Regions from separate parts of the Carboxylicivirga sp. genome, predicted to be linked through region 3. Evidence: riboswitches for the same ligand, from Rfam matches in the RefSeq annotation. Region 3 holds a riboswitch; each other region holds the start of a gene.
The links. A riboswitch is a leader RNA that binds a small molecule or an ion and turns the genes downstream of it on or off. The one in region 3 is predicted to bind cobalamin.
Positions count from the first base shown of each region.

Region 1: another riboswitch for cobalamin. It lies ahead of AC4MRQ_RS17240 (ABC transporter substrate-binding protein); the one in region 3 lies ahead of AC4MRQ_RS10210 (precorrin-2 dehydrogenase/sirohydrochlorin ferrochelatase family protein).
Region 2: another riboswitch for cobalamin. It lies ahead of AC4MRQ_RS16440 (TonB-dependent receptor); the one in region 3 lies ahead of AC4MRQ_RS10210 (precorrin-2 dehydrogenase/sirohydrochlorin ferrochelatase family protein).

Region 1 covers NZ_CEXQWX010000105.1:2,630-13,954, reverse strand. The annotation lists gene tdh (L-threonine 3-dehydrogenase) at 1-771, shown strand, start outside; gene AC4MRQ_RS17255 (hypothetical protein) at 966-2,168, shown strand; gene AC4MRQ_RS17250 (dipeptidyl-peptidase 3 family protein) at 2,197-4,149, shown strand; gene AC4MRQ_RS17245 (hypothetical protein) at 4,243-4,893, opposite strand; cobalamin riboswitch at 5,005-5,197, shown strand; gene AC4MRQ_RS17240 (ABC transporter substrate-binding protein) at 5,223-6,365, shown strand; gene AC4MRQ_RS17235 (iron chelate uptake ABC transporter family permease subunit) at 6,368-7,414, shown strand; gene AC4MRQ_RS17230 (ABC transporter ATP-binding protein) at 7,407-8,420, shown strand; gene AC4MRQ_RS17225 (RNA polymerase sigma factor) at 8,544-9,083, shown strand; gene AC4MRQ_RS17220 (hypothetical protein) at 9,061-9,663, shown strand; gene AC4MRQ_RS17215 (hypothetical protein) at 9,675-10,922, shown strand.
Region 2 covers NZ_CEXQWX010000096.1:461-11,785, forward strand. The annotation lists gene AC4MRQ_RS16440 (TonB-dependent receptor) at 1-2,028, opposite strand, end outside; cobalamin riboswitch at 2,443-2,649, opposite strand; gene AC4MRQ_RS16445 (methyl-accepting chemotaxis protein) at 3,095-4,879, opposite strand; gene AC4MRQ_RS16450 (PPi-type phosphoenolpyruvate carboxykinase family protein) at 5,060-8,536, opposite strand; gene recQ (DNA helicase RecQ) at 8,967-11,144, opposite strand.
Region 3 covers NZ_CEXQWX010000043.1:31,115-38,909, reverse strand. The annotation lists gene cbiE (precorrin-6y C5,15-methyltransferase (decarboxylating) subunit CbiE) at 1-1,118, opposite strand, end outside; gene cobJ (precorrin-3B C(17)-methyltransferase) at 1,111-2,502, opposite strand; gene cobI (precorrin-2 C(20)-methyltransferase) at 2,736-3,452, opposite strand; gene AC4MRQ_RS10220 (sirohydrochlorin chelatase) at 3,456-4,337, opposite strand; gene cobA (uroporphyrinogen-III C-methyltransferase) at 4,330-5,112, opposite strand; gene AC4MRQ_RS10210 (precorrin-2 dehydrogenase/sirohydrochlorin ferrochelatase family protein) at 5,114-5,713, opposite strand; cobalamin riboswitch at 5,930-6,135, opposite strand; gene mnmE (tRNA uridine-5-carboxymethylaminomethyl(34) synthesis GTPase MnmE) at 6,278-7,690, shown strand.

The sequences.
Region 1 (11,325 bases), on a different contig from region 3:
GTGACTGGTGAGGGACATATTGCATGTGGACACTGTCGTAATTGTCGTCGTGGACGCCAGCATATTTGTGAGAAAACGGTTGGTATAGGCGTTAATATAGATGGATCTTTCGCCGAATATGTAAAAGTACCATCAACCAATGTCATGAAAATTAATGCTTCTATTCCTGACGAGGTATTAGCCATTATGGACCCATTTGGAAATGCAACACACACCGCACTGTCATTTCCTTTAATTGGTGAAGATGTCTTAATCACTGGTTCAGGTTTAATTGGTAGTATGGCTGTGGCAGTCGCAAAATTCGCCGGTGCGCGATATGTAGTTGCAACCGAAACTAATGAGTTCAGAGCGGAGTTAGCTCGTAAGATGGGAGCAACACGTGTTGTTAATCCTATAACAGAAAACCTCCGCGAAGTAATGGATGATTTGGGGATGATTGGTTTTGATATCGGCCTTGAGTGCTCGGGAGCTCCAGCTGCATTTAACCAATTGGTCGAGCATATGTACAACTCGGGTAAGATATCCATGTTAGGAATATTGCCTTCATCAACACAAGTTGACTGGAACCGTATTATCTTTAAAGGTTTGACTTTAAAAGGAATTTATGGTCGGGAGATGTATGAAACCTGGTACCATATGGAACAAATGTTAATGTCAGGGCTTGATTTAAGACCAATTATAACACATCAATACAGTATTAATGAATTCCAAAAAGGCTTTGATGTAATGGAAGAAGGTAATTGCGGTAAGGTATTGCTTAACTGGGATTAAGTAATGTTTAAATATAGAATTTGGAAGGTAGTCTTTATGGCTACCTTTTTTCATTAACCGGAAAGTGAGCAAATATTTCTAAATTTGCTTCAACACTATGTTATGATGAAACGGGCTATGAGGAAGGCTTTTCATTCAGGAGAAAAGCAAAAATGGTGAGTTACATCTGACCATTGAAAAATAAATTTAAACAGATGAAAGAAATATTACTTCCAGTTGTTATTTTCTGCGTTTGTGTTTGCCAACTTGGAGCGCAAGATTTAAAGCCTTGGACTGAACGTTTGAATAATTTAGAGCAGATCAACGATCCTAATAAAAAACGTTTTGAATTACTTGAACTGAGTAAGCAATTAACAGATATCTGGAGAGGAGGGATAAATATTGAACAGATCAATGAGCAATCAAAGCTGATTAGGGTTGATCAGACCTCAGATAAAAAAGTTACAATTGTTTCTTTTGGAAGTAAAACCTACCAAAATGTTTATCAGTTGGAATGGCTGGTGAAAACCAATGATGAAATCTGGACTTTTAGTGAAGAATTTTCATACGTAGAATCAAAGGAACAGCTTAATTTATCGTACAGTTTATCTAAAACATCATTTGATACATATGAGTTTCTAGTGCTTAATGGCAAACAGGAATTTATTCATGTGGTTGATATCGAAACAAAGTGCCTGTTTGAAAAGCTTCATTTAGCAGAAACAGATCAACAAAAGGATTCGATTAATACTACAATTCAAGTACGCTTGGGGAATCTATGGAGTAACTCACAATTATATGAGAGTGCTTTTAGTGGACTTAGTAGAATGAAGACAGTCACTTCAAAAGATCGAAAGGTTAAAATTTGCACTTATAATATACAGAAGAGCGATTTCTCACAACAATTTTATGGTGCTGTTATACTAAAAGATGATGGTGAAATTAGTGTAAAACCTTTGACTGATGCCACAGAAAAGATAAGAACACCTGAACGGGCATCTTTAACAGATAAGAAATGGTATGGGGCGATTTATCTTGATATAATAGAAACATATAGTGGTAATAAGACCTATTATACACTTATTGGCTATAAAGGACATGATGAATTTATTAAAACCAGGGTGATTGATGTAATGCTTATTCAAAATGGAAGAATTCGTTTTGGAATGCCTGTTTTTAAAACGGAGCGATTAAGCAGATCTCGGGTAATATTTAAGTATTCAGCCAAAGCCGCAATGATGTTACGATATGATCAGCGGGAAAAATTGATTGTATTTGATAACCTAGTGCCTGCAGACCCAATGTATAGAGGAGTTTATCATTATTATGGTCCCGATTTCTCATACAATGCTTTTAAATTTACAAAGGGAGCATGGGAGTTAAAAAGAGATATTGATCTGAGAAATCCTAAACAGTAAAGGTGATTACAGCTGTAAAACTAATTGCATGAATGACTTTCAATACCAGGCAGAGCAATTTGCCGACTTAAGAATATTGCGATATAATATACCACAGTTTAAGACGTTACCAATCAGAAAGAAATTATATATCTATTTTCTGACTGAGGCGGCTCTTTCAGGAAGAGATATTATTTGGGATCAGAATAACGAAAACAACTTATGGCTTCGCAACTGCCTTGATACTATTTATTCAAGTATAGAAGCTCAGGATGAGAACTTTAATAAATTAGAAGTTTTTTATAAGCGGGTTTTATTTTCCAACGGTCTGCATCATCATTATAGTACTGATAAGCTAAAGCCTGCCTTCTCAAAAGCTTGCTTAAAACAGTGGATAGCTTTATTAACTGATGAACAAATACAACAATTGAATTGTGAAACTTCTGAGGAGCTACTTGAACAACTGGGAAAACTGCTTTTTGATCACAGTCAGGATGCAAAACGCGTATGTCAGGATGAAGCTAAAGACCTGGTTCACAAGTCTGCAAATAATTTCTATAAAGGACTATCGCAAGGAGAAGCTGAAGAGTTTTATAATAACCTTATTGACAAAGAAGATCCTCAGCCTGTTTCTTATGGGCTTAATTCCAGGCTAATAAAAGAGAATAACGAAGTTAAAGAGGAGATATGGCAGGTTGGAGGTAAATATGGCAGAACAATTGAGCAAATTGTTTTTTGGTTGAGAAAAGCAGCTCATGTTGCGGAAAATGATCGCCAAAAGGAGATAATTAAAACCTTGATACAATTTTACGAAACTGGTGATTTAAATCTCTTTGATAAATACAGTATTCAGTGGTTAAAAGAGCAAGAGGGTGAAGTTGATTTTATCAATGGATTTATCGAAGTGTATGGCGATCCATTAGGATTTAAGGCTACTTGGGAAAGTTTGGTTAATATCATTGATAAAGAGGAAACTGAAAAAGCATCAATTATCAGTGAAAATGCTCAGTGGTTTGAGAATAATTCTCCTGTATTGCCTGCGCACAAGAAAGAGCAGGTGAGTGGCGTTAGTATGAAAGTGATTAATGCAATCATGCTAGGAGGTGACTGTTATCCGGCCTCACCATTAGGAATTAATCTTCCCAATGCTGAATGGATTCGAGAAAAGCATGGGTCAAAATCAGTTTCCTTACAAAATATAAGTCATGCTTATGAAATGGCTTCACTTACATCTGGAGTAATCGAAGAGTTTGCCTGCTCAGAGGAAGAAGTTTTATTGCATAAAAAATATGGAGCCATTGCAGATAACTTGCATACTCACCTACATGAATGTGTGGGGCATGGTTCTGGAAAATTAGAATCAGGAGTTCGTTCAGATGCTCTGAAATCTTATGCATCTGTTATTGAGGAAGCACGTGCTGATTTGTTTGGTTTGTATTTTATGGCAGATGAAAAAATGAAGGAACTCAAATTAATTCCGAATAAGGATGTTGCCAAGGTTCAATACAATGCATATATCCGAAATGGATTAATGGTTCAGCTTGCAAGAATCGGTTTAGGTTCCAATATCGAGCAAACTCATATGAGAAACCGGCAGTTAATATCAGAATGGGTGATGGAGAATGGTTTAAATGATAATGTAATTGAACGAATAACGAAAAAAGGCAAAACTTACTTTGTCATTAATGATTATAAAAAATTACGCGGCCTTTTTAGTAAGCTATTAAGAGAAATACAACGGATTAAATCGCAAGGTGATTACAAAGCAGCAAAAGAACTAGTTGAAACCTATGGAGTCAAAGTTGACCAACAAATTCATACGGAAGTATTAGAGCGTTATGGCAAGTTAAATGTGGCACCATATTCAGGTTTTATTAATCCTAAGCTTGAACCGATTATTAATGATGATGGAGAAATAGTAGATATTGAAGTGAGCTACAATGAAAGCTTTCTGGACCAGATGCGACGTTACAATAGGGATTATGGTTATGAAAGCAATTAAGCAATAATTAACGGGAGGAGAGCAAGAGGTTTATAAAGCGTCTTGACTCCACCCGAAAATCGGTTGCAGATAGTTAATATCTTGTATTTCGTATTATTGAAAAAGTTCTTCATCCCATTCTACATAGAATTCACCTTTTTCTACCTCAAGTTTATTATTAGTTTCGGTGATCTGATTGTTTTCATGCTTGTATCCATAAGCTGTATAAGAAAATGTACCACGCATCGATTTATTTTGATGATCGTATGATGTTATTTTTATTTCACCAACCGGTTCGCTCAGGATATTCTTAGAATTAAAACAGTAGGTCGTATAGTGTAATCCTTGCTGTTTACCATCAACAATGTCAACAGATTCAAGACCTGCTAAAGCCCAGTGATAAGTTATTTCAGGTATATTCCTATACAGCAATATTTTTTCTTGTTGTAGCGCTTTCCGATAAGGAAAGCAAAGGCTGATATGCATTGCTTCATAACTCGCACGAATGGTAAAGCTTGAATCAAGGACTTCTCCTGTTTCAGTAATCGATAATAGGGAAGTGCCAAATGAAAACGAAGCATGCATTGAAGAATAACGTTCCTTAATTGAATCACGGAATACGCAAAAAGGAACTTTGTTAATTAAAGCTTTTACATAAGGAGTAATGATCTCATCCTGTTCAGGTGGTTCAGGTTCAACCTGATCTTTTGAACATCCTGCAATCAGAATTGCAGCAATTAGAAAGGTAAGTGTTAGAGTTTTCATATTTAATTTATTAGGTTGATTTTAAAGGTATGAAATATTTGGGACGAAAAGACGAAAATTCATAAAATATTTCGTTAACCAACGAAAGAACTTGATACTTATGTATTGATTCTTGAGTCTTCAAATTAAAACCTTACTTTTGCAGAGTTATTGAAAAAAGGGAATCAGGTGAAATGCCTGAGCTGTTCCCGCAGCCGTAATCCATGCCAGTAAGGAGCACGCCTTATTAACCACTGTTGCATTGCAATGGGAAGGGGAGGTGATGAAGGAGAGCCGGAAAACCTGTTTCATTGACACATTAATTCATAATTCTTTCGGGAGATAAAGAGATGATTAGATTTACAACAACCTTATTAGTAGCTACTCTTTTATTTGCATGCCAATCGAAAAGAGAAACCCAAACGGGAGTTTTAACAGTTGGGCAGGCAGATAGTACCTACTATCCCAAATATGCAAAGGGATTCCATATCAACTATTTTAAAGGCTATCGTCAAATCGTATTATGCGATCCCTGGGGCGATACGACTAAAAATGAAACCATTGCATTGTTTAAAGACAAATCACTAAAAGAAGCTCTTCAGCAATCAAATGAGTATGTAATTAATTATCCGGCTGACAAATGGATTGCGCTTTCATCCACTATGGTAAATTATGCTGATAAGCTCAACATGAAACAGACCATTTGTGGAGTTGCTGAACCGCAGTATATATCGGATGAATACATTCAGAAGTCCATAGAAAATGGATCAGTTCGTAATGTCGGGTTAGCTGTTGCACCCGATGTGGAAACCATGGTTGATATTGAGCCTGATTTTATGATGGTGTCGCCATTTAAGGATAATCATTTTACAGCTGTAACAAGTGCTGGTATTCCAGTTCTTACTAATGCTGATTATTTGGAACATACACCGCTTGGACGCGCTGAGTGGCTCATATTTGTTGGAGAATTACTAGGCGAAGGTGCTAAAGCAAAGCACTTATTCTCAGAAATTGAAACTGCTTATCTTGAAATCAAACAAAAGGCAAAGAAAGTAGCCGTTGAACCATCGGTTTTTACAGGACATATTTATCAAGGTATTTGGTATACCCCGGCAGGAGAAAGTTATATGGCTAACTTTTTTAATGATGCCGGTTGTAATTACATTTATAAGGATACAAAGGGAACTGGCTCTTTATCGCTCGATTATGAGACAATTATCGAAAAGGCCGAAGATACAGAATGCTGGGTGTTGATTTTGAATTATCCCAATGAACTAAGCTATACTGAGATTGCCAAAATTGATGAACGGTATACTGATTTTACAGCCTTTAAAAACAGGAATATCGTTGTTACAAATTCATCATATTCGCAGTATTTCGAGAAAGGTTTAATGCAGCCGCACATAGTTTTAAGTGATTTGGTTTATGCATTGCACCCTGAAGTTTTAATTGGATATCAACCAACTTATTTCCATCAATTGACTAAAGAGTAAATATGGAAGATCATCGGGTAAAATGGATAATGGGTTTTGTATTATTGACTGCACTGATTTTGGTATTTTTCCTTATGAATATTGGTTTTGGTTCGGTATCTATTCCATTTGAAGATATACTAAATGTTCTGATAGGTGAGGAGGCATCGCGAAGTGCTTATTCATCCATCATTCTTAAATCAAGGTTACCACAAACGATTACAGCTGTTTTGGCAGGAGCCGGATTGGCTGTAGGAGGCCAACAAATGCAAACCTTATTTCGTAATCCACTGGCAGGACCATCAATATTAGGGATTAGCAGTGGAGCCGGTTTAGGTGTTGCACTTGTTGTTTTATTTGCGGGAAATGTGTTGGGTATTACAATAAGCGGATATGGTTTATTCGGGCATATGACAGTGGTAGGTGCAGCTTTTCTTGGTGCCTTTTTTATCTTAATGCTGATCGTCTTTTTTGCACAGGCTTTACGTGATAATACCATTTTATTGATTGTTGGTATCATGATTGGTTATGCGGCTTCTGCAATAATAGGAGTGATGAAATTCTACAGTCCGAAAGAAGATGTGCATGCCTATGTCATTTGGGGTTTGGGAAGTTTTGCCAATGTCACCTGGGAGCATCTTTTGATTCTTATACCGGTTATAATAATCGGATTGCTCATTAGTTTATTATTGATTAAACCTTTAAATGTGTTGGTACTTGGTGAAAATTATGCTGAGAATCTGGGTGTGAATATCAAACGAACACGATTGTCTATATTGTTTTGCACAGGCTTATTAACCGCAGCCATTACTGCTTTTTGCGGACCAATTGCCTTTTTAGGTTTAGCTGTTCCACATTTAACCAAGGGTTTGTTTCGAACAAGTGATCAAAAAGTATTGATGCCTGCCGTAATTTTGGCAGGAGCTATTTTAGCCTTATTTTGTAACCTCATTGCCCGATTGCCTGGTTTTGAAGGTGCATTGCCGATTAATGTTGTTACAGGACTGATAGGCGCCCCGATTGTTATTTCTGTTATTATAAAACGACGGAAAATGAATAGCTATGGATAAGTCAATATTATTACAATCGAGAGATTTGGCTGTTGGTTACCGACAAGGTTCCGATAAGGAAACGGTTTTGCATCAGAATATAAATGTACAATTGAGACAAGGTGAGTTTGCCTGCCTGTTGGGACCTAATGGCGCCGGCAAATCTACATTGATTAAAACCTTAAGTGGATTTATTCCCAAAATTTCAGGTGATGTATCAGTTGGTGACATTGATTTGAAGGACTATAAGCGTAATCAATTAGCCAAAGTAGTAAGTGTAGTTTTAACAGAAAAACTGGAAGTTACCAATATGACTGTATTTGACCTGGTGGCATTGGGACGTACTCCGTATACTGATTTTTTTGGTACGCTTGCTAAAAGGGACAAAGCATTAGTTTTACAAGCTATTGAAGATGTAGGATTGCATGGTTTCGCTAACCGACAGTTGGTATGTATGAGTGATGGTGAACGGCAAAAAGCAATGATTGCCAAAGCACTGGTACAGGATACACCATTAATTATTTTAGACGAACCCACTGCTTTTCTCGATTTACCAAGTAAAATTGAAATTGTACAATTACTGAAAACCCTTGCAAAAAACAAGAATAAGGGAATCCTGTTATCTACTCACGATTTGGATTTGGCACTGCAATTGGCAGATAAGATATGGCTGTTGGCACAGGGCAGAGAGATTGAAGCTGGAATACCTGAGGATTTAATTCTTGCGGATGGGTTTAAACGTTTCTTTGAGAAAGAAGGCATCATATTCGATAACGAGAGTGGAGCCTTTAAGGTAGAGAGAGAGCAGGTTAAAACCATTCGTGTTGTGGGAACTGGTGTTGAATATAAGTGGCTGAGTCATGCGCTTAATCGCACAGGGTATCAAACCACAGATGTAGGGGAGGAATATCCGAAAGTTGAAATAAATAGTAATACCAATAGTGCTTATGTGTTACATCATGCCGATGGTACAAAACATAAGCTGCGAACCATTGAAGATTTACTAGAGCAGATAAAGGAAAAGTAATCAGCTACTTGTTAATATATAATTACTCATATTACAAAAACTTTTTTTTTATCATGCAGCGTTTAGGCATCTTTATGCATTCTATTATCAGAAAATAGAAATTGCATCAATTAGCCTAACCTAATGCTAAAATTCTTTAAACGAAATAATCAATCCTTTTTCGAAAATCTGTACCATCGCTATTGTGAGCAGTTGTTTTTACTTGTATTGCGTTACGTGGTGTCAGAGTTTGATGCAGAAGAAGTACTCCAAAGGGGCTTCATTAAGGTCTATGAAGGATTACCACAATTCAAACAAGAAAATGAAAAGGCCACATTAGGTTGGTTAAATCGCATAATGGTTAACGAAGCTCTCATGTTTTTGAGAGAGCAAAAACGATTGACTTTAGTGGAAGCTGTTGAAGATGAATGCCCAATTTTGATTCAGCTACCAGAAGCCGAGAAAGGATTAGCTTACGAAGCCTGTCTGAAATTAGTCAGGAACTTACCAGATGGTTATCGTACTGTATTTAACCTGTTTGTAATTGAGGGGTACTCCCATAAGGAAATTGGTGAGATGCTGAATATTAGTGAAAGTGCTTCACGTTCACAATTAACGCGCGCTCGCAGCATATTAAAAGAACAACTTAAATCAACAAATTATGAAGCCGAACTTGTTGGATGATTTATTTAAAAATCAATTGAAGGACCAGGGAGAGCTACCCCAAGGCATAACTTTTCGGAAGGAGAAAGTGTTGGCTTCTATCAATACCCGAATTATTCATACATCGAGTAATAGAAAATGGCTGAAATATGTTGCAGTTGTTCTTTTGTTTATTCTTTCTGGTTATTGGCATTGGCTACAACGACAAGAGATTAATCATCAGAAACAGTTATTAGCAGAACAAAACGACTTAATCCACCAGAATCGATCTGAAGCAAACAGAATGTTTGAACAACAACGAGCATTTATCGATTCAGTGAAGAATTCAGCAGTTCCCATAAACTATATTGGAAAAGTAGCCAGTTTGCCATCTTTACCTGCAACAATGGTGCAACATAAGCTGGTTATTGCGCCAACCATGATTGTTCACATTGCTGAACCCATTTATATAAGCGATAAAAAAATACCTAATCATAAGTCACCAGTTCCGGAACTTGACTTACCCGTTTATTACGAAAGTGAACGATTGGCCAGTAATACCAATGAAGCTTCAAACGGCCGATCCTTTAAACGAAAACTGAGTGAATTGTTTAACAATTAAAACCTTGCAAAATGAAGAAGATTATAACTATATCCATGCTGCTAATCGCTTGCTGGAAAATGAATGCGCAATATGATATGGTGCCTCCTAAAGGATTAAAGGCCCCTAAAAACTACTATGGTTATCAGCAATATTACGATACCTTATCAATAGATATAGATAGGGGGGAGAAAATTAAAATTGTTTATCAATGGTATGATTTATTTCGCGAGGATGAAAAACGGTTTGATGAGTATTTTTGGCAGCCCTTCGAGTCAAGCTATACCATTTTGCAAGAGAAGTTGGAAGAGTTACCATTGGATAAAAAGCTAAAATATCACATTCAACTCACAACAAAACGAAGTTATGATGACGGTTTTTTTATTATGAATGACTCGGTAACTATGCAGCGACGTACGATTCTTGTTGAACGTTTATGGAAAAGTACAAATAAGGAAGATAAAAAAGCTTACAGAGATAGTATAAGTTTGATAGATAAAGTACTTCATCAAAAAATGTTTCCCTTAGAATCAACACTAACTGTTACAGAGCGTGAAACCAGAAACGCTCAGCGAGAATATAAGCTTGAAGGCAATGAGTTAATTGGGCAGGCGCAATGGCAGCATTTATTAGAGGTATCAAATGGGTTTTGGAAGGTTTATTTTTATGTCAATGATATTAATAACCTGTATTCCATTAATTCAGTTGATATAAAGGAATTTATTCGTGCCGAAAGACAAAACTATATAAAAAGAGGTTATTACCGTTATTATACTAATTTAAGGTATAAACTTGTTGATGGTGAAATTAAACAGGTTCGGTATTTTAGAGAGAGAATTCGAAGGAGAGAGAGGCATATTTCTTTAACGGTTAATCCTGTATTAGGTACAAGTATTGTTAAAGGTAAGTGGTCAGCTGATCTAGGTGCTATGTTTGGTGTGGTTTTTAACGAAGAACGTAATGGGGCCCTTCGATTAGCTTTAAGGTATCAGCTGAAGGGTTTAGGTGAAGAAACTTCTGATGAAACGAAAATGAAATACAATGGTTTTGTCGACGGTTTGTTCGATTTTAATTTAGCAAAAAGTTACAAGCGTGAGCAGTGGGTAGGCTTAGGTGTTGGTTACCTCTTGCATAAAGAAGGGAGTATTTATGGAGATAATACAGCCCGTATTTTCCTCAAATACCGCTCTTCGCAGTTGTGGGGAGTTCAGCCTGAGTTTAACTATTCTTTTGATGATAATGAAGGCTTTATCGGCTTGGGATTTTTCTTTAGCTTATAGTTTTAATAATTGACTGGTCACTTCATAAGGATGGTTTTCAGGGAAAGGCCTAACTTGCTACCGCGCGAATACCTTCGCGTGGTTATGCTTTTATACCACGCGTGAGGACACGCGCGGTAGCAGAGTATTGTCAACTGTAACAGATGCCTCCATTGCAAAATTGAAGGTCTTGTACACCGTTACAAGTATATCCATGGTGATATTGAAGGACTTGTACATCGTAACAAGTGCATCCATCGTAAATTGAGAGGTATGTAAACTGTAACAGTTGACTCCAAAGCAAAATAGGGTTCTTGTAAACCGTAACAGATACTTACATTGCAAAATTGAAGGTCTTGTATATCGTACCAGTGCCACCACGGCAAAATTGAGGGATTTGTATATCGTGACAGGTACTTCCTGT
Region 2 (11,325 bases), on a different contig from region 3:
AAAGTCTGTTGTACCCAACTCTTGTGGCTCTTTATATTTGCTGCGCTGAACGGTAAAACCAGCGTTTAAGGTAAGGGCGTTAAAATACGAGACTGTGGATTCGAAGTTAACTCCCTGCACATAAGCCCCGTCGGGAGCATTGGTGCGCAGGTAAGTAACAGTGCCGTCAATTACATCGCCAGGTATGGCTACAAAAGCATTATCCAGGTATGTATGGAACCCCTCGGCTAATAATGAGAAGTTAAACGGACCAAATTGTTGATTATAGTCCAATGATGCCATGTAACTATGACTGGTCTCTACCTCTAATCCTTCAGTATTTTTATGAATCACCTGCCGTGTTGCCGAGGCGCTTATATGAAGATCTTCGTCAAATATCTGGGGAGCACGGTAGCCTTGCGAATAGGATGCACGTGCCTGAAGATTGGGTAAAACATCCCACAAAACGTTAAACCTCGGACTAATCACATTACCCTCACAATCACCGGTACCATGCACATTGTCTTTAATATCGTAAATATCGTAACGAAAACCGCCGGATAGCTTCAATACACCTATGCGTCGGTTGTATTGCATAAAAGCACCATAAATTGTTTTATCCTGGTTGGCAACTGTTGTATTAGGTGCCTGTTCAAATCCCGTTATTTTATCATCATCCCATATTGGCTTATCGTAGTCAGGGTATCCCAGCTTCTGATCTTTTAGCTGGTCACCCACCAACTCAATACCTGCCAGCAAACTATTGAAGCCAAAATCAGATTTAAATTGGGAACCAATAGTGTAGGTTAATCCGTCTGTTTGCCCATAGTCTGTCAGCGACTGATTGGCTCCATAGTAAGATGCACGATCAACATCTTGTGCAGATGCAAAAACACTTAAATGACTTGTTTGGCCCATAAAATACTCATAGTTAACGGCTCCCGTTGTTATTTTATGCTCGACCGCCTCTGTTAAGTCTGCCATATGGTATAGCTCATCAAAACGGTTGCCGCCACGCCGTTCTTCGTCAATACGAAAGAAGTCGAACACTACTTTACTACGGTAGGATGGACGATGGTACAAACGGGTACCAAAAGCCAGATTTTTTAACTGCATCAGCTCCGAAAAATCATCGCCATTGACATCGAAAGGATCGCGCTCGCGCAAACTACCGAAAAGGGCCATCCCGGTTTTTTTATTATCAGATACCATTGAGGCGTTAAACCTGGCCGCGGTTTCACTTACCGATTCAGTACCATCTAAACCAACACCTATTGCACCAGATTGTAGCTCTGCTGCATAGCTGTTTTGAATGGGATCTTTTGTGATGATGTTGATGCTTCCGGCAATGGCATTACTGCCGTAAAGTGCTGATCCGCCACCACGCGTTACTTCAACACGTTCGATCATAGCGGTCGGAATTAGCTCCAATCCATATACGCTTACAAGGCCTGAGAAAATTGGCCGGCTGTTAATCAGTATTTGCGAATAGTGACCTTCCAGACCATTCATGCGCACTTGCACCATGCCACAATTCTGGCAATTGGTTTCGGTGCGTAGGCCTGGCACATAGCTCAGGGCATCGCTCACCACAATGGGCTGAACATTTTTCATTGTTTGATTGGTTAAGCGATTCACAATGGTTGAAGCCGTTCGCCGGGTTTGTTCATTTCTATCGGCTGTTACCACTACTTGGTCTAATCCAAAAGCATCTTCTTCCAACATAAATTCTATGGATTTGTTGGGCCCTGATTTTAAGGTTATCGTCTTTTCCTCCGGCTTATAACCCATCGATTGGGCTTTAATGGTAAATTGTCCTGTAGGTAGTTCATTTAATTCAAATTCACCAGCCGCATTGGCTACTGTTCCCAATGTTGTATTGCTAATAATAACAACTGCATAGGGAACCGGCTCAGAATTGTGTTTGACAATACCGCTAATGCTGGCCTTTTGTTCGTTTTTACTGGCATAAACAACATTGCTTATCATCAACAGCAAGGTCATTAAAGCGCTGATCTTTGTAATTACGCTTAGTTTAGTCTGTTTCATTTTACAAATAGATTTAACCTGAGATCAACTTAAATTTTGAGATCAGATTGCAATAAAAATCTGATTTACAAGGCATAATTTTAATCGAATACCGAGTGCTATCGGTATTGCGATAGAGTTTAATGCTGTAAATCTGGTTTTTAAGCAAAATCTTTGCAAAACCACTTATAAACAGTAATCTTCTCCGTCTAAATGATTCAAAATAGTCCTCTATTCTTTCATCATTTACACTTGAACCTTACTTCTTATAAGCGTTCTGAATCCAAAATTTTACATCGAACTCAGGTTATCAGCAATCGACTAATATTATAGTCCATTACCGGGTTAATAATATTTGTAGCATGATGGAATAATAAATACAGGTAGGACGTGCCATGGATTGCCTTTCCGTGTATTGCTTTAACTCCCGAAAGCTACATGAATTCCATTCTGGCAGGTCTTCTGACTTTCCCAACTTTTACTTCCTTCCCATCGGTCAATAACCAATAGTGGATGCAGTGTAAAAGCATGTGTCACAATAGTGACTTGGGATTACAGCAGCGGGTACTGTTCAGGATTTTCACCTGATTCCCTTACTAACTAATCTGATAGAATAGTTATACCAAAAATCGATGCGAAGATATAAATGTTTAATTAATTATTTATAAAAGTTGAACAATTATAAGCGGGTTGATTTTAAAAGTGTTTAGTTCGTGGGACTTATCTCTTAATAGATCTGCTAAACTGATCTCCTACTTAGTTGGTAGTAACATGCAGATTAAGACAAGAGACCTGTCAGGTTTTAAAAACCTGACAGGTCTGAGCTTCTGGAGTAGTATTTACGAATTTAAACATCGGCTTAGTGGGTAATCCGCTTAGCCGGTTGAAAGCTACCTCTCACCTATTCTTTAAGGTTTTACACATGACCACTGTTCCCAACCCCTAACTCTAAACCCAAAACTCTCCATATGTCCGGATTGTATTAGTAAGACAGGCGATTTATGGATCGAATCTTTACTTATATGACGGCAATAAAGATTCGATCCGTAAACCAATTTTAACTCTAAACCCTCAACTCTCAACTTCCTTAATTCCTGATCTTAAAATGTTCTAAAACTCCCTTTAATCTGATGGATTGCTCATTTAACTGGTTAACCGTCATGATCATCTTCTCGGATGCAACTGCATTTTCCTGGGTGATGTGATTAATTTGCTGCAAAGTTGAAGTAACCTGCTGAACGCCGTTGGACTGTTCATTGCTCGATACAGCAATCTCTTCAATCAGGTCAGCATTTTTCTTCACCGATGGTATAAGCTTAAACAGGCTATTGGTTGTCAATGTGGAAACATCAAGGCTCTCCTGCGACATACTTACGATTTCCTGAGCAGCCTCGCGGGTACGCTCCGCTAGTATTTTTACCTCCTGGGCCACAACTGCAAAACCTCTTCCCTGATTACCGGCACGCGATGCTTCAACGGCTGCATTTAAGGCTAAAATATTGGTTTGGTCAGCAATTTCGGTAATAACCTTAACCTTATCGCTTATGGTTTTAACAATTTCGTATGAGTCGCCCGCTTTGCCCTTTACCTGTTCCAGCTCGTTGCTTGCCTCGTGCGATGCCTTAAAGGTATTTTGTGAATTCATAGAATTTTGCTGCGCATTGGAATTGATCTCCTCCATCGAAGTCGCGATTTCTTCATATGAACTGGCCTGTGTTTGTGCGCCGTGGGCAATCTTTTCAGAGCTTGATTCCAGTGAATGACACGTTTGGTTGAGCTCCGTTACAACTTCTGAAACCTCTTTCATCAGTGTTTTAAGCGTTTCCACCATGATAACAAAAGTATGCAGCACACCAGTTGCCTTACCTTTCAGATCATCATGGATCATCAGGTTTCCATCAGCCACCTGAGCTGCTATCTGCGCCACTTCATATGGTTCAGCGCCCAGCATCTTCCTGACACCTTTTAAGATGAAAATACTAAAAGCAACCACCAAGGTGGCACCCACAGTTATAAAGCTGATAATCCACCAGCGGGTAGACCAGGAGTTTCGGGCCAGACTACTAAGCAGTGCTGTTTTGGCTCTTCCGATAATAGGTTCAACCTGGTGCACTTCGCTTCTTAATTGACCCAACAAACCACTTTTTTCGTCTAAGCCAAGCTCCAGTTGCTTATCAACCATAGTCATAAAAGTTGATTGATAATTTTTCAATAAGTCCAGCATTTCCTCCTTTGCAACTTTATTGTAGTTTGAGCGATTAATTGCACGTTCAAAGGCAGCGGCATTATCGGTGAACTTCTGTTTATATTTTAAATCGTGCCTGAGTAGAAAATCCTTTTCATGCCGACGTCCCATCAGCATAAACACCATCAGATGATCATGGTTGTATTGTTTTAAGGTGCTTTCAATGTTGTGTATCGCCTCCCGCATTTCACCAACCAATCCATAATCTTTAAATCCTTTTTGAAATGCTGTTGCTTTTATTTGCATAAAAATACCCTGGTAATTAGTCAATGACTGATGAATGGAATCAATCATCGGCACCATGTTATTGCTAATGATGATATCCTGTTCCATAAGTTCCTCGCATATTGAAATAGAGGTATCCATGTTCTTTGAAAAACGCTTCAGGTATTTATGATCATTCGTTTTATAGAATTGAGGATCTGTAACAGCACGCGCCAGAAAATCCTTCTCGTTGCGGCGCATTTGCAGCATTAAAGATTCTAATTCATGAATACGATTCTCAATCAGGTTGTTATTCTGCAAACTGTTAAGCGAAAAATGAGTGTAAATGCCAATGGCGCTAAAAGTGATTACTAAAAGAACTGTTAGGATGGCAAATCGAAAGCGCATGGTTCCTCGTTGCATGGTTTTATGTTTAGGTTATTCACTAATTCCTGAGGCACTAAAATTACTGCGCGCTTTTACCTGTTCTGTAAACTTAACCTTAAGATAATACTAATAAATCATCAATGATGACAAAAAAAGAGGCTACCGAACGGCAGCCTCTCATCTGTTTGTGTATTGTAATGAATAACCTTAGTGTATTTATCCTCTGTAAATAACATCGGCACCAATAGTTCCTTTCAGGTCTTTCAGATACGCTTCTGAAGTAGCGTAAGCCAAGTACTCTTGTGCTTTAGCCAATCGCCCTTCGATATCTAAATCAGACTTGATCTCTGCATTTTCGCCATTTGCAGCAAAGTTCTCAAGGTATGCAATCTGCTCTTTGCGGAATGCTACTTCTTTTTCCTGCTTCAATGCTAAACGCTCTTTGTACCAATCGCTATTGATAACATACTCACGGTCGAAGTACTTGCGTAATTCAGGATGGCTGATCTCTTTTCCTTCGTACTCACCATAAGCCATAATGTGAAGTAAGATTTTCAACGGAGGAATCGCACCATCTACTGATCCTTCTTCGAAGTAGCGCTGGGCAACTTTTTGCTGTGCTTCAACAATATTGTTGATCCCATCTACATAATCTTCCATTCCCTGAAGTTCAGGCTTCAACATTTGCTCGTTAAATACAGCTAATGGCTCGTCAAACAAGCGGTTCATACAGCGGAAAGCAAAGTTCTCAGTAATACGGTAACCCAAGCGGCTGGCCAATACTTTCTGACCATTGTGTTCAAAGTCTTCCAACTTCTCAAGTGAACCATTTTCGATTAGCAACTTAGGATCACGATCTTCCGGTACTAAACGAGCCCATATCTCAGGAATTAAGATTGAGATATCGTGGTCGAAACGGTTCTGTCCAACGTAACCTGCTGCCGAACTGAAACCTTGATATTCAGTTAATATGTATGATAATAAGGCATTGTTTAAGTCTGTTGTAGGAACTAACATGTTGAAAGGCCCCTTAGTTAATGCACCCTCTGAACCTGCCCCTGTTGTTGATGGCGATTTACCTGTTAAACTACAGATAAAGTCCATGAATAATTCAGGAAGCTCTTGATAGTGAATTGGGTTGTAAACCGCCAATGGACGAATACCATTTTTCTTATCAGCCGGGTTATTACGACGACCTGGTAATACTGCATTTACCACGTCAATAACAGGCTCTTCTGACTTGATCTTACGGAATAAACGTACACCAACTTCACCAAGGTAGTTATCGATAATATCATCCTTAAAGATGTTACGCTCAAGATAACGTGGGTTGTTGGTTGGAGTTCCGTCAACAATACGTGTGTGCGAAGGAACAACGAAGTAACCATCTTTTTCGCTGTTGATCACCTTCATCAACAAATCCTTGACAGGCTGCGTATATTTGTCGAAGTTAATTGCATCCTCATACAAAGCAATCGCATCCTTCTTAGTTAATGGCTCGTAGTTAGTTAAGAAAGTACCGTCAGTCACAATATCTTTCTCAGCTCCTTTATCGTATCCGCGGATAATCGCTTCATCAGGACGCTGGAACAGGTGACTCTCACAGTTAGTAACTACTTTATAACTCTTATTCTTGTACTCAGCATTCAAGTTGCTTAACTGACTGGCGGGTAAAACAATTGTTGCTGAGATATCATCTTCCATCTGGATCTTCTGGCTAGGAACAAAGTCAGAACGAAGCTTATGAAGCAACCAGTTACCATCTTCATTAAAACCAATACGTACGTAACTTGCTGTTACTTTATTGTTTTTGTACTGAAGAGTAGTTCCTTCACGACCGTTGATAAATTCAACTGACATGTAATCTTTCCAGTTTCCTTTTTCACTTTCGTTACGGTACAAACGCTTAATGAATAGAACCAATGAACGAATGTGCGAAGGAATACCATTTAAGAACTCATTGTACTCGTCGCTATATGTCTCAGAAGGCGTTAACAACTTAACAGCAGAACCTAAAGCACGTTTTGGGCTCAAGAATGGACGTGAGGGCTCAGCATCAGGACGGATACTCTTCCAACGGTTAGAGAAATCGTAGTTAATGATTTCATCTGCTGCTTTGAAGTCCTCTTCAAGGTTCACAATGTTAAATGTACCATACTGGATAGCATTTTGCATTGACTTAGAAATCTCTGACTTACCACCACCAGATACAGTACATGGTTTGTGACAGAATATACCCTCAGGTTGTGTGTTTACAATACGCCACATTGGCTGAGTCGGGTGTTTCGCCAACTGGAATTTGTGACCTGACGGGTGAATATAAATCTTTTCAGGAGAAAGTATTAACGATTCTTCTTTACCATTTACAGTCCACACAACTTTGCTGTTATCAATATCGATAGTTGCGTGCTCCTGAATGTATGTGATGTTAGAGAATTTCTTATCTACAGCATAGCCTTCGGGATAAACAGTTACCCTGTCGCCTAATAATGCCATGGCCTCATCGAACGAATAAGATTTTTCTAATTTTTCAGAGAAAAGCTCACCATATACGTTATCGCTCATAATTCCACGTGGGTAAGCAATAGCACCTCCAGCGTGCTCTTCTTCAACCAAACCAATCATGTTGGCTGAGTAGCTGATCTGCGTCTTAATCTCTTTCTTTGAGTATCCGTAGTAGTTGTCGCCAATTAAGGTTACCACAACACCATTGTCATCACGACAGGTAATTTTGAAAGCACCACCATCGTTATACAACTCATTCTCATCCTTCCAGCACATACCATCGTTACGCTGACGCTCGGTTGCATCGTCGTAATGAGGAAGACCAATATCTTTTTTCTTAAGCTTTGTCATTTGTGGTGCAAGGATAATACATCCTGTTGTACCTGTCCAATGCTCAATATCCAGTGCAGAATCGTTTTCAGCAAGGTTATGGTCACCTGCGTTACCAAAGATGTTCTCTACGAAATCAAGGTTACTTACTAATGTACCTGGCGCAAAAAAGCGAACTTCCATGCTTTTTTCAGATATAACACCGGGAACCTCAGGACATACAACCGGACGAAGTAATAATGACACCATAGTCTTAGCCTTCTCTTCCTGTGTAGAAGTAAAAGGTAATATGTTCATATCGTCATCAGGATTAACAGCTGCTTTCAACATGTTAGCAAAAGCAATCTTTGGCACTTCTTTTTTATCCAAAGGCACTGGTAATCCACCTTCAACAATGTGGAATGTTCCTTTTGTAGTACGCTTATCTTTATCAGGGTTATTTAATATACCCTGCTTTAATCGGTATGAACTAACCAGGTCACTTTTAAACTCGTTTGCATTTGGTGGTAAACTCACCTCACGAGCCAAACCTTTTTGGTTAAGAACGAAAGTTTTATTTGGTAGGCGATATTCAGCTTTGTCAATATCAACATCGCTTAAGTAAGTGTTCAAAAAGTTCTGAATACGCGTATCAGCTGGTGATAGATGATCTGATAACAAACGTGATTTCTCTTTGAAACTATTAATTAATCCTTCGGTTAAAGAAAGGAATTTAGTGTTAGAGTATTTGGTGTCGGCGTCACAGGCATCATAGTACAAAGGCTGACCAATTGAGGCCAGTTGCAGATTGATGTACTGGATCATATCCTTCCGGTCCTTCTTACTAGGTTTCTGCTTCTTTTGCATATCATCTTTCATTTTGGTACGCGTTTTAAGTTATGAATGAGCGACAAATTTAAACAATATCATCACGTTTTAATAACATTTTAATAGATTTTGAATGTTAATATTTCTAAATTATTTCAATAAATAATTTTAACCAAACATAATGCCATATTTAAATAGCATTACTTTAATCAATAATTGGAATTTTAGAAACAATACCTTATAGACTGCTATACAGCGTGCATACTTTGGGTTTTCAGTGGTACATTCTTATAAAATGATATAAAATCATCTAAAAATCGTGTTGATTTGTAATGAACACATGTGTAAAAGCAATAACAATTGAAGATTTTAGGAGACCAAAAGATATTGAATTGATAATTTATCGGGCAAAAAAGTAATAATCCGACAAACAAATAGTAAAAAAGGGAACTCTCTGAGCTCCCTTTGTATTTAGTTTAGATTAATTTCCAACTTCGGACAGGAACTTAATCCTGACGATTCTTACATCTTCTTCAGAGTATTGATCCTCTCCCAGCTCCTCCAAAGCTGCCTGAATTTCATCCGTTTCGGCATCCTCTTTAAAATAATAAAAGATGTCGTCCCGATGATCTTCGTCCATGATCTGGTCAATGTAGTAATCAATGTTAACCCGGGTACCTGAATAAACAATAGATTCCAATTCTTTAATTAACTCCGGCATATCCAGTCCTTTTGACGACGCAATGTCATCCAAAGGCATTTGCCTGTCAATACTTTGGATAATGGCAATTTTGTTTTTCGATTTGTTAGCAACCGATTTAACCACCAAATCCATCGGACGATCAATTTCATTCTCGTCAACATGCTTACCAATCAACTTAACAAATTCCTTCCCAAAGCGTGATGCCTTGCCGGTTCCAACTCCTGGAATGTTTTGTAACTCTTCAATAGTTACCGGATAATAGGTAGACATAGCTTCCAGTGAAGGATCCTGAAAGATAACAAATGGAGGCAAGTTAAGCCTCTTAGATAATTCTTTACGCAAATCCTTCAACATCGAAAACAGTTGATTATCTACCGCAGCAGTTCCGCCTGTATTGGTTTCTTCTTCCACCACATCAAAATCATGATCTTTCGTCATCGTGACAGAATGTGGTTTTTTAAGAAATTCATGGCCTGATTTACTTATATGCAGTAAGCCATATGATTCAATGTCTTTAATTATTAATCCTTGAACCAACGACTGTCGTACAACCGCATTCCAATGTTTCTCATCAAACTCGTCACCTGAGCCAAATTCATCCAGTTCGTTATGCTTGTATGATTTGATTGCCGTATTGCCATTACCGGTCAGTACATTAATAACATGATCTGATTTAAATCTTTCTTTAAGAAGTAGTATTGTATTAAGCAGTTGAACGATATTGTCTTTAGCCTCAAATTCCTCTTTAGGATTAACACAATTGTCACAAGTCTCGCAATCTTTTACTTCGTATTTTTCTCCAAAATAGTGCAACAAGGTTTTCCTTCGACAAATTGAAGATTCGGCATAAGCTACAGTTTCCAAAAGAAGTTGCTTACCAATTTCCTGTTCGGCCAGAGGCTTACCCTGCATAAACTTCTCTAATTTCTGAATGTCCTTGTAGCTATAAAATGCGATACACCTTCCTTCTCCACCATCACGACCGGCTCGCCCTGTTTCCTGGTAGTATCCTTCCAGGCTTTTCGGTATATCGTAATGAACAACCAGACGAACGTCCGGTTTGTCAATTCCCATACCAAAAGCAATTGTAGCCACAATCACATCAGTTTCCTCCATCAGGAACTGATCCTGGTTTTTGGCTCGTGTTGAAGCATCCATCCCTGCATGATAGGGCAATGCCTTTATACCATTCACAACAAGAGTCTCGGCTAATTCTTCTACTTTCTTACGACTGAGACAATATATAATAGTAGACTTACCCGCATAATTTTTGAGGATTTTAATGATCTCCTTTGAAGCATGCATCTTTGGACGCACTTCATAATATAGGTTCGGACGATTAAAGGATGATTTAAAAACCATGGCATTAAGCATTCCCAGGTTTTTTTGAATGTCGTGCTGAACCTTTGGAGTGGCCGTAGCTGTTAATGCTATAACAGGTGAATCTCCGATTTCACTGATTATGGGGCGAATCCTTCTGTATTCGGGTCTGAAATCATGTCCCCATTCCGAAATACAGTGAGCTTCATCTACCGCATAAAATGAAATTTTAACCTGCTTAAGAAAGTCGATATTTTCTTCCTTTGTCAAAGATTCAGGTGCGACATAGAGTAATTTGGTCTTACCTGCTAAAATATCCTCCTTAACTTTACTAATCGCTGTTTTAGTTAAGGAAGAATTAAGGAAGTGCGCTATCCCGTCGTCCTCACTAAAATTGCGCATGGCATCAACCTGATTCTTCATTAACGCAATTAGTGGTGAAATAACGATCGCCGTTCCTTCCATCATTAAAGCCGGCAGTTGGTAGCATAATGATTTACCACCACCCGTTGGCATCAAAACAAATGTGTCATTCCCTTTTAATACATTGTTGATGACCTCCTCTTGATTCCCCTTGAAGGTATCAAACCCAAAATGCCGCTTTAAGCTTGCATTCAGATCAACCTGCTTTGCCATAACAAAATCCCTATTTATACTGCTTCCGCAGTACTTGTTATCCTCGATTTATAGATTGCAACAAAAATAAAAAACCTTTTAGTTTTCTATATAAACATCCCGCTTATAATTATGTATATCGGTAAGATAATACTACTTAAATTAGCTTATTTTGTTACAATCTTGAATGAAGTTAGATAAT
Region 3 (7,795 bases):
ACAGCTAATTCTAAATCAGTGGCAGCTCTTTTGAATGCTTCAGCTGTTTCCTGACTGACAGCATTGAAAACGATGATTCCACCTGGTTTTAGACGCTGATTCAATCGTTTCATCATATCGTGTAAGCGACCACCATGCCCACCGATAAAGATCCGGTCAGGCTGCGGCCATTCGTCCAAATTAAAGTTGAAGAAATCTCCAATGGTAGCCTGAATACCTGGAATGTGAAATTTATATTGGTTTTTAGCCATCAGTTCACGTGATTCCTCACGCTTTTCAATGGCGAAAACAGAAAGCTGCGGGGCCATTTGTTTGGCTTCAATTGATACCGAACCGGTACAAAAACCAATGTCCCAAAACACTTTGGCATTATCCAGTTTCAACATGGATAAGGACATCAAACGGATGCTACGCTTGGTAATCATCTTCGGCCGTCCATCCAAATAATGAAAATCTTTCTCATTGATACCCGTCACCCGATCAAAGTGTATGACTTTCTCCAGAATCAGGCAATTGGGCATAACAGTTTCTGTTACTGCCAACTCTTCAATGGACAATTCCTTTACCTGCTGTCGTTCACCACCTATACGCTCGCCCAAGTACACCTTATAATTGGTCAGACCAACCGCCAACATGCGCTGTGCAATGGCAGCCGGTGTTTTGCGCTTATCAGTGAGAATACCAATCAATGGCGTGCCTTTAATCAGCTCCTGATCCAGGTTTTCCCACGGGCGACCTGTTAAAGTGGCGACGACCATATTGCCGTAAGGTATGAGACAAGCCTGAGCCAACATCTGCAGGCTATTAAAACTTGAATACACCTTGATGGATTCATGCGGAAATTCACGTTTCAGAGTATTGGCAATGCCAAAAAACAAAGGATCACCCGAAGCAAACACAACTATGTTCTCATAGACTTGACGGTAGTGATCAAAGGTTTGCTTTAAGGGCACCAGTACTTCTATCCATTGATGATCAACAGGTAATAAATCACACACCAGTTCATAATGGCGCTTGCCACCCGAAAAACAATGAGCCTTTGAGATAATACTTTTCAGCTCATCGCTAAGCACTGGCTTCGCCTCATCTGATATGCCAATAACGTAGAATTTACACATCACGCCCTGGTTTTAAAGAGGCAGCCTCATCGCGACTCAGGATGGCATTAACAATGGTTGCCGCCAGGTTAGAACCACCTTTTCGTCCTTCCACACTCACATATGGCAAGTTCTTAAAGGTCTTTAAACGATGCTTCGATTCCTCCACATTAACAAAACCAACAGGCGCACCCACGATACCAGCCGGTTGAAATTGCTTTTTACGCATCAATTCCGTCAGTTCGATCAAAGCTGTAGGTGCATTACCAAATACATATAAAGCATCCGGGTGTTCTTCAACAGCCAGACGGATACCTGCCTGTGTACGTGTTATATTTTTCTCTTTGGCCAAATCTATCGTGCGCTCATCGTGCAAATAGCATTTAATATCAATACCATAACGCTCACATGCTTTTTTGCGAATACCACTCTGTACCATGGTTACATCTGTAATAATGGTGCCACCATTCAGCAGATACTCACTAATGCGTTTAACCGCATCGTTCTTCACCCGCAAAAGATTTTTCATCTCAAAATCGGCGGTGGTATGAATGCAATGCAGCATCACCCATTTCTCTTCATAAGAAATATCAAGATCGGTTAATTGTGCTGCAATGGTGCGGAAGCTTTCCTGCATAATCAATGGCCCGGGAGCTCCTTCCTCATCGTATTTTGAATAGTAGCCACGTGGTGTAATAAACTTATCATTCACCACATAACTTTGTGAGTTACCAATAATTACTATGGAGAACATATCAACCATCTCAGGGTCGAATTCGGCCAGTGTGGTTAAAGTGACTTTCTCATCCTCGCGATCAACCTGACGTACAATGGCAACAGGCGTTGACGGGTCACGCTCTTCGAGGAACAGTTCCTGCAATCGGTATATCTGCCAGTAGCGTTTTTTACTTTTGGGATTATACAGCACCGTCACAAAATCCCCATAGGCCGCTGCCTTCATGCGCTTTTCAATCAGTTTCCAAGGCGTTAGCAGATCGGATAAGGACAGCACCACAAAATCGTGACTAAAGGGTGCACCCAGTTTCGCTGCTGCTGCCTGAAAAGCGGATATACCCGGAATCACCTCCACCGGAATATTGGTCTGTCGCTTTTCGGCCATTTCCAATATCAATGAGGCCATACCGTATATCCCGGCATCGCCCGAACTGATCACCGCTACTTTTAAACCAGACTCAGCCTTTTCAAAAGCAATTTTGGCGCGTTCCACCTCCTGGCGCATACCGGTGTCAATACAATCGGTTCCTTCCTGCAGGTAGCATTGTATAAACTGAAAATAGTATTTATACCCGATGACCACATGGGCTTCTTTTATCGCTTCAATAGCTGGTTGTAAGAATAGATCCGGGTTACCGGGGCCTAAGCCAATTACTTTTATGTTGCTCATACTTTTGGTTTTAAGATTCAAGAGTTCAGGGTTCAGGGTTGGGATTCGAGACGATTGACATGATCTCTAATTTTCTGTTTTGAATAAACAATTGACTTTATAAACTGTGCACGTACATTTAAGTCATAAATTATACCACCCCGCCTGTCGGCACCCCTCCTAAAATTTAGGAGGGGACGGGTTTGCGTCCTTCCAATATTTATATGCAATTGCCCTGGCTTCATCATATTAATTTAGCGTTTAGTCTTGCTTTGTTTTATAATGATGATTGAGAAGTAAGGAATACGTCGCTCCTTCAAGTCATTAATATTACTGCTTGTAAACTCTTTATCGGTACCCATATACTCTCCGTAAAAAAACTGATAGCGAGAATTATCAAGGAAACGAGCGATCCAATCCTTTATCTTAGATACTTTCATCATTATAACTGTTTCATTTGCTGTTGTGAATGCTTCCAGCTCCTTTTCGTCAGCTACCTCGGGCACCACCAAGACTTTATCGGTTTGTGTGCAAATGGGATTGGCACTCAGAGATCCGCCCAATATAAATGCCGGAACGCCCGGAATCATTTCATAATTGACGCCCGCTTGTTTAATATCATCGATCAAATAAGCAAAGGTGCTGTAAAACGAAATATCCCCTTCACTGGCAATGGCCACTGTCTTTCCTGCTTTACTATGAGCTATGCTTTCTTGCGCCAGTCGACCATAAGTAGCATTGACTTCGCTGCGGTCGTACTTCATAGCCACCTCCACGGACTTCAGTTTGCTCTTGTCCAAACCTAACTCACTCAACACACGCCAGGCCATGCTGCTTTTCATGCCTTTACTATTGACCGTTGTCGGATAATAAATCACATCGGCTTTTTGCAACGTCTTCAAAGCTTTTAGGGTAATCAATTCCGGATCGCCAGGGCCTAAAGCCACACCATATACTGTTCCTTGCTCCATTTTTTAGTGCTTATGTCCACAACAAGCGTGATCGTGTCCATGATGATGATGTCCATGACCATGATGGTGGTGATGGTGAGGTTCGTAATTCTCCAGCGTTTCCTGATCTACCGAAGTGATCAGATCTACTTCTCCACTCTCAACACTCTTCAATCGCTTTAAAAGTATTTGAGCCAAAACATCCGATTCACTTAGCAGGGGCGTAACCGAAATATTGAGATCAGTTCGCTTTTCTTCCAATGCCTTAAACAGATCAAGTGCTTTATCCATGTATACACCAGGGAAAAATATATACGGAACCACCACGATATTTTTATAGGGTAAATTCTCACAAATAGATAGGGCATCGGCCACCGAGGGGTAAGTCATACGACTACAAAAGCCATTAAGGGCGAAAGGGAATTTATTGGCTTCCTGCACCATACGTGTTAAGCGTGTCAAATCGCCATTGGCAGCAGGTTTTGAAGCTCCTACACCCAGTCCGAAGAACAAGGTCTCTGTCTCTTTTCCTTTAACTGCATCATCAACTTTACTCAGTAAGTCATTGGATAATTCGATCATATCATCGCAATCACCAATGTAATGCGCCAGCTTAATTGACACATTATACTTTGCTTGTAACTGGTACAACATGCACGGAATATCCTTCTGAATATGCACACCGGTAAAGAGAAAAACGGGTAAAGCATATATTTCTTTCACCCCTTTACTGGCCAGGCTCTTCACTCCCTGTTCAAAATCAGGTTGGGATAACTCTAAGAATCCTGCTTCCACTTCGTAATCCGGTAAACGTTTTGCAAATTCACCGGCATATTGCTTGAATGCCTCTTCTCCTCTTTTCACACGGGTTCCGTGCCCACATAGTAATACTCCTTTTTTACACATGGCTAAACTCTTCTTTAGTTACTGATTTGATGATTGGTTTTAACTGATCGGAAAATTTAACAACCTCCCCGATAACCATTAATGCCGGTGGTTTAAAACCAGCATTGGTCATATCAGCCTCAATGGATTTTAAATTTGATTTAAGCATTTCCTGCTGAGGGTATGTTCCCCATCGTATTAAAGCAACAGGTGTTTCATTACTCTTTCCTCCGTTAATCAGCTCCTGTGCTATACGACCAGCATTGGTAACACCCATATACACAACCAGCGTATCTGAGCCCTTTGCCAATGATTGCCAGTCTACAGGATTCGCCCCATTCTTAGCCGGATGTCCAGTTACAAAGGTCACTGATGAAGCTACATGACGCGCTGTTACGGGAATACCCATATAAGCTGGCACGGCAACTCCGGAGGTAATACCGGGCACTACTTCATAATCAATCTCATTTGCTATTAATGTGAGAATTTCTTCCACGCCTCGCCCGAATACAAAAGGATCGCCCCCTTTTAAGCGCACTATTTCTTTACCTTGACCGGCATAATGCACTAATAACTCGTTTAGTTCATCCTGTGGGTAGGTGTGTTTATCTTTCTTTTTGCCGACATAGATCATCTCACACGCTTGTCGGCAATACTTTAATAGTTCTTTATTTACCAAATAATCGTACAAAACAACTTCTGCTTTTTCGAGAAGCTTTGTAGCTTTTACACTGATTAAATCAGCATCACCAGGCCCTGCTCCCACCAGCCATACTTTTCCTGTTACTGGGTTCATCTTATTTATTTGTGTTAAGGTCAATCTTATTAGTTTCAATGCGCTCAATTATCTCATCAACCATCTCCATCATTTCCCTCTCGCAATCTTCATCATTACTATTGAGCATCTGTTTTCTTTTCAGAGCCACCTCATCAATCAGTTCTGGTGTCAAAGCAGACAACTTCTTTATAAAATATCTGCGTAAAGCTGCTGAAAGAGCCGGTGATTGCCCCTGAGTGGTAATACCCAGATGTAAATCGCCTACCTGACAGGATGCAGGCAGAATAAAATCACCTTCATCGACACCATTAATACTATTAGCTAATACCCCGTAATGCTGTGCCTCTTCTGTAATTAGACCATTTACGCATTGATCATTGGTGGCAGCAAATACCATAAAAAAGTCTTTCACATCATCCTTCTGATAATGTCGATCACGATGTATGAATACATCTTTATCTTTCAGCTCTTTAAGTTCCGGTGTTAATTCTTTGGAAATAACAGTTACGGCAGCACCGGCCTTAATGAGTTTACTGACTTTTCGCAAGGCCACTTTACCACCACCAACAACCAGGCAGGATCTATCAACTATAGATATATGAATTGGATAATATTTCATCGCAGAAGCTTATAATGTTACAAACAGAATTCCATATCAGATACAACTATCTAATAGGTTCTATGCCATTGAACAATGCTTATACACGTGATTTATTAACGCATCATTAGATGTGTTATCAAAAGAAATACATGAGCGCAGATTATGTATCTGCCATAATTGAGATGACTTTTCCATTGTGCATCAAACTTTTAAACCCGAAAGTTTTGATTAATACTATGTTGATCCTCTATGGCAGGTTTTCTGACTTACTCCCTCCTGTTGTGCCTTCCCATCCGTCTTTGACGGACAGTGACATTAAGTTTCAACGGAGTTAACAGAGCTTACAGCTGCGGGTACAGTTCCGGACTTACACCGGATTCCCTCTTTCTGTCAGGCTTCGAACATACAAGTCCTGACGCACCATGTTAAATCGGCATCAAAAGTAGTATTTTTTGAATTAAACCAAATACCATTACGTCAAATATGGCTTATTTAGAATCAGGCGTAATTAGCTATATTTGCAAAATAATTGGGAGCCACGATTGAAACTTCGAATATGCCCAACTTAAAAACAATTGAATAATGCTAAGCGAAAAAGATACTATTTGCGCCATATCAACAGCTCAGGGAATGGGAGCTATTGCAGTGATCCGTTTATCGGGAGATGAATCCATTTCGATTTGTGAGAAAATATTCAGACCTGCAAAAGTCGGAAAGCGACTGTCTTCGCAAAAAGCAAATACGATTCACTTTGGGAGCATCTATGAAGATGAAAAAGATATTGATGAGGTATTGATCAGCATTTTTAAAGCACCACATTCATTTACGGGTGAAGAGATTGTAGAGATAGCTTGTCACGGTGCTCCATATATTCAACAGCAGGTTTTGCAATTATTAACCAAAAATGGTGCACGATTGGCCACGGCTGGTGAGTTTACCCAACGAGCATTTTTGAATGGCAAAATGGATCTATCACAGGCCGAAGCAGTTGCTGACCTTATTGCATCGCGCAGTGAAGCAGCCCGGCGTGTGGCCTTACAACAGATGCGAGGCGGCTTCTCCAATGAATTGGTTAACCTGCGAATGCAATTGCTCAATTTTATTTCGTTAATTGAACTGGAACTTGACTTTAGTGAGGAAGATGTGGAGTTTGCTGACCGTTCAGAATTAACAAAACTCGTTGATGAAATTGAAGCTCTACTTCAAAAATTGGTTAATTCATTTTCGCTTGGTAATGCCATTAAAAATGGAATTCCTGTAGCTATTGTGGGACATACCAATGCAGGAAAATCAACCTTATTAAATACCTTACTGCAAGAGGAACGTGCAATAGTATCTGACATACACGGCACCACGCGCGATGTGATTGAAGACACAATCAACATTGAAGGCATTGGTTTTCGTTTTATCGATACCGCAGGTATCAGAGCCACTAAGGATAAAATAGAGAACCTGGGTATAGAGCGCACTTATGACAAGATCAGTAAGGCTACCATTGTTCTGTTAATGCTGGACGTTAATGATCCTGATGATAAGATTCATGCTGCTATCAGCGATGTTAAAAAGCGACTGGATGAACAACAACAGTTAATCGTGGTCATCAATAAAACAGATCTGAGCGATGAATCTGTAATTGCTGAGCGCTTTTCAAAAGAAAGCTTCAGAGAATTATCTGGTACGGATGCCATTGTACCTATCTCCGCCAAAAAACAACTGAATATTGAAGCATTAACCAATGCACTTTTAAAAACTGTTAACCTATCGGCCATTGATAATGATGAAGTAATTGTTACCAATGTGCGCCACTATGAAGCACTTCAAAAATCTCACGAAGCCATCACACGGGTTTCAAACGGATTAGAAACGGGCATTAGCGGTGATTTTCTTGCTCAGGATATACGAGAAGTATTACATTTCTTAGGCGAGATAACGGGACAAATCAATACAGATGAGGTGTTGGGAAATATTTTTAAGAATTTCTGTATTGGAAAGTAATAACCTTTCCTTTACTACTCTTTTATCTTCTTATTCAGCACATTACAAAGTTTTGTTTTCTTTTTTCTGTTGTTATTTTCCTTTATTTTAGCTATATTTGTTGCT